Regions from separate parts of the Mesorhizobium sp. M0496 genome, predicted to be linked through region 2. Evidence: predicted binding sites of a transcription regulator. Region 2 holds the regulator's gene; the other holds the start of a gene.

Region 1 (3,416 bases), on a different contig from region 2:
TGGAAGCCGAAGGGGTCTTCTACGAAGCCTAGTCCTGCTTCTCCAGTCAATGTCACCGGGCTCTGCTCACCATAGACATCCAGAACCTCTTGCGCGGGATGGCCGACCAGGAGGGTGAGTTGATGCTTGAGGCTGCGGCGCTTATGACTGCCCTTGATGTAGACATGCGGGCCGGTGTCGGCATCGACGGGCTTGAGATAGAAAAAGAATTTCAGCATGCGCCAATCGTCGAGGTCGAAATGATACTTGCCGAGCGAGGCGAGGTTCTTGTCGGCGTCCGAAGCCGCACCCGTCGGAAAGCTCCACCAGACCCGCGTCGTGATCAGTTTTGCCTGACCGCCGAGATAATGCGCGGCAATGTTTAGAAGCAGCGGATCGCGCTGGATGGCGAGGGCCGCCTGGCAATCGAGGATGCGCTCGAAAAAGTGCCCGCTGAGCAGCGAGCGGCCAAAGCGCTTCTCAGCTTCCGCATGTTCATCCGGCATGAATTCGAGACGGCGGTCGAAATTGCCGAAGCAGGGCGTACGCTGGGCGAAGTCAGCGATCTCTTCATGGATCTCCGGCGGCAGGACCAAGCCCGAAAACAGCCCGTCGGAGCGCAGCGCTTCGACCACCGCTTCACGTTCGATGCCGGCAAACATCGTATCCCCCGTATCCACGACCGGACGGGCGCGCTTTGCGCCCAGCCAATGCATGCGGCGTCCAGGCATGGTGCGCGCCAGCACGAACATCGGCAGCCAGGCGGGGTTTTCGCGCAGGTCCGTCAGATAGGTCGGAATGCGCACGGCGATACGCCGCAGCAGGCTGCCGTTGCGCGCAATGGCCTCGAGACTGGCCGCGCCGGATTTGTCGGGGGTTGGAAGGTTCATTGGGTCCTCGGCTATGAGAGGCGACACCGATGCCGCATCAGTGTTCATCACTCGGCATGACCCAAACCCAATTCACCCGCTTGGGCCGGAAGCTAACCTCGCGCCAGATTTTGTGCAATGCACAATGAACAGAGCAGGTGCAAAAAATCACCTCGGGGAGCGGCGTTGCTGCTTCGCCGGCGCCATCCAGATCTCGGCGTCGAGCCGCTTTGTCGCGAGGCCGCGGGCGATGGCCTCGGCGCTGCCGGCACTCTTGGCCGAGGCCGAGGCCTGACGCTTGCTGATCAGCAATCCGTCGGCCAAGGCGCGGTTTGCGGAAAAGACGCGCGCCAGGAACGGCGTGCGGCTGCCGCGCGCCCGCGAAAACCGTGCCGCCATGGTTTGCCTGGCCGTATGGTCGACGACCGCGTCGATCCAGCCCTCCATCAATCGTGCGCCCGGCTCCAGGAGCAGCAACCAGTCCCCCTTGGCTTGCCGGATCCCCGTGGCGATGCCGCCCGTCACGTAGTGGCAGCCGGCATGCTCGGCCACACGATGCGTCTGGTCGGTAGAGCCCGTGTCACAGACGATGACGTCACGCACCACGCCCTCGACCGCGCCGCCAATCAGCGAGGCGAGCGTGCGGGTAAGCCCTTCCTCGTCATTGCACGTTTCGATGAGAACACTGAGCATCGTTAGCCGATAGCGGAAAGCGCGGCATAGCGCCAGTTATCCAGCGAACCTTAAAAAGTTCTTGCTTTGTTCTCTTCAACAAAATAGGAATAATTTCATGAACAGAGCGATTCGACACAACACGGACAGTCCCTGGGAGCGGGCGAAGATGGAACAGATCGTGCGCGCCGACATTGCAGCTTTCGGAGCCGGACGGGCCGAGATGGCCAATGCGATGATCGAGCAGAGTGGCGTGCGTGTCCGGCCGGACCGCAACCGCGGCAGGTCGGCGGGCATCAATCCGTCCGGCCGGTTCGAGCCGGTCAGCCGGCATGTTTTCGACGATGGCTGGAATTCGCTGGAAGAACTGCCGCCCTTCAAGACCGAAGTGCAGGTCGAGAAGCCGCGCACCATCATCACCCGTAACGAATCGCCCGATATCTCCTTCGATCGTTCGATCAACCCTTATCGCGGTTGCGAGCACGGCTGTGTCTATTGCTTTGCCCGGCCGACGCACTCGTTCATGGGCCTGTCGCCGGGTCTGGATTTCGAATCCAAGCTGTTCGCCAAGCCAGATGCGGCGCGCTTGCTCGACAAGGAGCTGTCGAAGGACGGATACCAACCGCGAACCATCGCCATCGGCACCAACACCGACCCCTACCAGCCGATCGAGAAACAATACCGGATCATGCGCGAGATCCTCGAAGTGCTGGAGGCGCGCGGTCATCCGGTCGGCATCGTCACCAAATCCGCTTTGGTGGTGCGCGACATCGATATCCTGTCGCGCATGGCTGAGCGAGGGCTGGCCAAGGTGGCTCTGTCGGTGACGACGCTCGATCGCATGCTGGCGCGCACCATGGAGCCGCGGGCTTCGACGCCGACCAAGCGGCTGGAGGCGATCCGGCAGCTTTCTGATGCCGGCATTCCAGCGTCGGTCATGGTGGCGCCGATCATCCCCGGGCTGACCGATCCGGAGATGGAACGCATCCTCGATTCAGCACGCGCCGCCGGCGCGCGCGAGGCGGGTTATGTCGTGCTGCGCCTGCCGCTGGAGGTCAGCCCGATCTTCAAGGACTGGCTGCTGCGCCACTACCCCGATCGCTATCGCCACGTGATGTCGCTGATCCGCTCGATGCGTGACGGCAAGGACTACGATTCGGAATGGGGCAAGCGCATGAAGGGCGCCGGTCCCTATGCCTGGCAGATCGGCCGGCGCTTCGAGATCACAGCCAAGCGGCTCGGCCTCAATGCCGAACGGCGCACGTTGCGGACCGACCAGTTCGTTGCTGCTGCCAAAGACCAATTGCAGCTGACGCTGCTTTGAGAATGCAATTCACTGCGGCGGCTTGATCTGCCACAGCACAGGAATCCCGTCCGGCCTGCCCCGGCCTGCAGACGGTGCCCTCCCGGTCCGGCGCCCCACCGACCCGGAGGGACTTGCGGAGAATCGGAACCGATGCGAACCTCGCCGCAACATGGCTCGCGCGCGTTCTGATTCTCCGCCTCTCTTTGAGATCATCGAGAAGCCCGACTTCTCCTTCGAGACGAAGGCGATAGCCGACGGCCTGTGGCCGGTTGCGGGCATGGACGAGGCCGGCCGTGGTCCCTTGGCGGGGCCAGTGGTCGCCGCGGCGGTGGTACTCGACCCCGCCAACATTCCGGACGGACTGGACGATTCCAAGCGCCTCACCCATTTGCAGCGTGAGGCCCTGTTCCTGAGCATTCTCGGCTCCGCGCAAGCGGTCTCAATGGCCTCGATCAGCGCCGAGGGCATCGATGGCAGCAACATCCTAAAGGCAAGCCTGGAGGCGATGCGCCGCGCCCTGATCGGCCTGTCGGTTCAACCGAAGCTTGCCCTCGCCGACGGGCGCGACGTGCCGCCGGGCCTGCCCTGCG
Region 2 (3,416 bases):
GAGGTCGTGCTGTTTCCGGAGCTGTGGACGGTCCGCACCCGGCTCTGACATCATCGAAATGAGAACAGGCATACCGAGGGGACGCGCTTGTGGCGGAAAACCCTTCGCGAACAACCGAGGATTGACTGACCATGGGTGGAATTCCTGATCTCGCTGCGATCGAAGCGATGGATGCCACGGATCCGCTGCGCGCCATGCGCGATCGTTTCATTCTGCCGGAGGGGGTGATCTATCTCGACGGCAATTCTCTCGGGGCAGCGTCGCATGCCGTTTTCGGCGAGCTGCAGCAGGCGGCTACCAAGGAATGGGCCCAGGATCTCATCCGGGCCTGGAATACGGCCGGATGGTTCGAGATGCCGATCGAACTCGGCGATCAGCTTGGACGCCTGATCGGAGCCGCGGCCGGCCAGACCGTCGTCTGCGATACGACGTCGACCAACATCTACAAGGTGTTGCATGCGGCGATGGAGATGCGGCCCGGCCGGTTGGCCATCGTCGCCGAGGGCGACAGTTTTCCGACCGACCTGTACATCGCCGAAGGCGTGGCCTCGACCCGGGATGGCGCCTTGCTGCGTCTCGCGGGCGTCGACGCACCAACCATTGAAGAACTGATCGACGAAAGCGTCGCGGTGGTACTGGTCAACCACGTCAATTACAAATCGGGTGAACTGCGCGACATGGCGGCGCTGACGCGCAAGGCTCATGCGGCCGGAGCGCTGATCGTCTGGGATCTCTGCCACACCGCGGGCGCTCTGCCGGTCGAGCTCGACCGCGCAAATGCCGATTTCGCTGTCGGCTGCACCTACAAGTACCTCAACGGGGGGCCGGGCGCGCCGGCCTTCATCTATGCCGCCCAGCGCCACCATGGCGAGATCAGCCAGCCACTCAGCGGCTGGTGGGGGCATGCACGGCCCTTTGCCTTCGAACGGGGTTATGTGGCCGGCACCGGCATCCGCCGCTTTCTGTGCGGCACGCAGCCGGTCCTATCGATGCGGGCGCTCAAAGGTGCGCTTGCCATCTGGAACGACGTCGACATGGCGGAATTGCGAAAGAAAAGCGTCGCGCTGACCGAACTGTTCATCCAGCTCGTCGAAGCGAAGTGCGGCGCCTATGGTCTCACGCTGGAGAGCACCCGCGACGCGACCAGGCGCGGCAGCCAGGTGTCGTTCCTTCACGATCATGGCTATCAAATCATGCGGGCGCTGATCGAGCGGGGGGTGATCGGTGACTTCCGCGCGCCATCGACCATCCGTTTCGGCTTCACGCCACTCTATGTCGGCTACAAGGATGTGTGGCTGGCGGTTGAGGTGCTGGAAGACATTCTGCGCACGGGTGCATGGAAGGACCAGCGTTTCGCCGTCAAGGAGGCCGTTACCTGACGCAGCCGTCCCGACGACTGTTGTCGCGCCCTTGCCTATTGGCGGGATGACGGAGGGACGAATTTCCAGCGCACGAATCCGGTCGCCGCTGGTGGACAGCACTGGCATCACCAAATTAACCAAGGTTGGCATTTTGGCTTCGTTTCGTTCACGGCAGACGAATGCACAGAAGGCTGGGAATACCCCGTCGCGGATCCATGGGCAGCTCATGCCAAGCTTGGGCCAGGGATGGGCGGGCAGCCCATTAACCATAACAATTTCAATGCCGGCAAGCGCATTGTGACGGGATGCAGTCGTCGGCGAGGCCCGGCAGCGAGCTGCCAATAATTTCGATCCCCTTAATAAATTCATTAAACTTTAAACAGTTGCGGAACACAACTGGAACAGATAGTGTTTGTTCTGGGTTTGTTTTCTGATTCTGGTTTTAGGTACCCTGGGGGCCGCCATGCTGACACGCAAGCAACACGAACTGCTGATGTTCATCCATGAACGCCTGAAGGAAAGCGGCATTCCGCCATCCTTCGACGAGATGAAGGAGGCGCTCGACCTTGCCTCCAAATCCGGAATTCATCGGTTGATCACGGCTCTGGAAGAGCGCGGCTTCATTCGCCGACTGCCCAACCGGGCACGCGCGCTGGAAGTGCTGCGGTTGCCGGACTCGATCGCGCCCGGCCTCAACGCGGCGAAAAAGTTCTCGCCAAGCGTCATCCAGGGCAGTCTTGGTCAGACTAGTCTCGGTCAGGGCGGCGTTGGCCGACAGATCAAGCCGGCGTCTTCGCGGATGCCTTCGGCCGGCAATGACGACGACGTGGTCTCCGCCGTGTCGATCCCGGTGATGGGTCGTATCGCCGCCGGTGTGCCGATCGATGCCATCCAGCACCAGACGCATTCGATCTCGGTGCCGCCGGACATGATCATGGGCGGCGAGCACTATGCCCTGGAGGTCAAGGGTGACTCGATGATCGAGGCCGGCATCTTCGACGGCGATACCGTCATCATCCGCAATGCCGATACGGCCAGCCCCGGCGAGATCATCGTGGCGCTGGTGGATGAAGAGGAAGCGACGCTGAAGCGGTTCCGCCGCAAGGGCGCCTCGATTGCTCTCGAAGCCGCCAATCCGGCCTATGAAACCCGGATTTTCGGACCCGACAGGGTCAAGGTGCAAGGCAAGCTCGTCGGTTTGATCCGCCGCTACTGAGGCGGCTGCGGTTTAGCCGCTGGCTTCTCGGGTCTCTGGAAGGGCGGCAGTCCCCTCGCCTCACGCGAGAATTTGCGTTGTACATGCCAGGGCCGATATGGCCTGTCCACGGCGAAGCTGATTGTCGCTGGCGTGGTCGCCGATTGGCGATCGAAGAAGACGGCAGCACTGCCTTTGCGAGCCAGTTGCCGTTTGGTGATGACGAGAACCAGTGGGTTGTGACAGGCGTCATAGGCCGTCGCGTCATTGATGACGATCAGGTCGGCGAAACCACAGGCTTTCCAGGTGTCCTTTCGATCCTCGACATAGGCAATGAATGCACCGGACGGATGCCTGGCGAGACAAACGCCTGATGTGCAATAGAACGGCGCTCCCGGCGGCATTTCAGCGGCATCCCTGACGTCGAATTGGCCATCGCCTTCGTTGAACACCTCCGGCATGACGATGGTTTCGGATGTCAGCGCGCGTTTCCAGTTGTCGACGGTGAATTCGTTCGGGCGCGCGCGGCTGACGGCAAGTTCGCCACCGCCGATCGGCAACGCAACCAGCCTTGCGTCCTCCGAGATCAGCACGTCGGGTGTGCGCGTATCCGAGACGGTCAGCAGGCCGGCAAGCGCGAAGGGAAGAGCCGCGAGCCGCAGCCATGTCGTCGCCATCGTCGCGATGACCAGGGCAATCGCCACCAGCAGGACAGACTGCTGAGAAATCAGTCCGACCGCATCGACAGGCGAACGCTCGGAGATCCAGCCCGATATGGCGATCATCAGCGTAAGTCCCTTGCCCATCAGGTAGAGGGCCGGCCAGTCCAACCCAAACGGCATCAGCAACGCGCTGGCGAC

Evidence for each region. The regulator LexA, encoded in region 2, represses DNA repair genes until DNA is damaged. The targets are predictions, from matches to a motif close to TGTTCNNNNTGTGTTCNG.
Region 1: NKI73_RS00375 (PA0069 family radical SAM protein) is a predicted target of LexA. The motif match lies at 1,598-1,615, and genes of this name have one in related genera.

Annotation. Positions count from the first base shown of each region.
Region 1 covers NZ_JAMYRC010000001.1:73,593-77,008, reverse strand. The annotation lists gene NKI73_RS00385 (phytanoyl-CoA dioxygenase family protein) at 1-869, opposite strand, end outside; gene NKI73_RS00380 (glycosyltransferase) at 1,017-1,541, opposite strand; gene NKI73_RS00375 (PA0069 family radical SAM protein) at 1,690-2,844, shown strand; gene rnhB (ribonuclease HII) at 2,996-3,416, shown strand, end outside.
Region 2 covers NZ_JAMYRC010000003.1:55,894-59,309, forward strand. The annotation lists gene kynA (tryptophan 2,3-dioxygenase) at 1-48, shown strand, start outside; gene kynU (kynureninase) at 132-1,379, shown strand; gene lexA (transcriptional repressor LexA) at 1,825-2,577, shown strand; gene NKI73_RS05150 (ComEC/Rec2 family competence protein) at 2,571-3,416, opposite strand, start outside.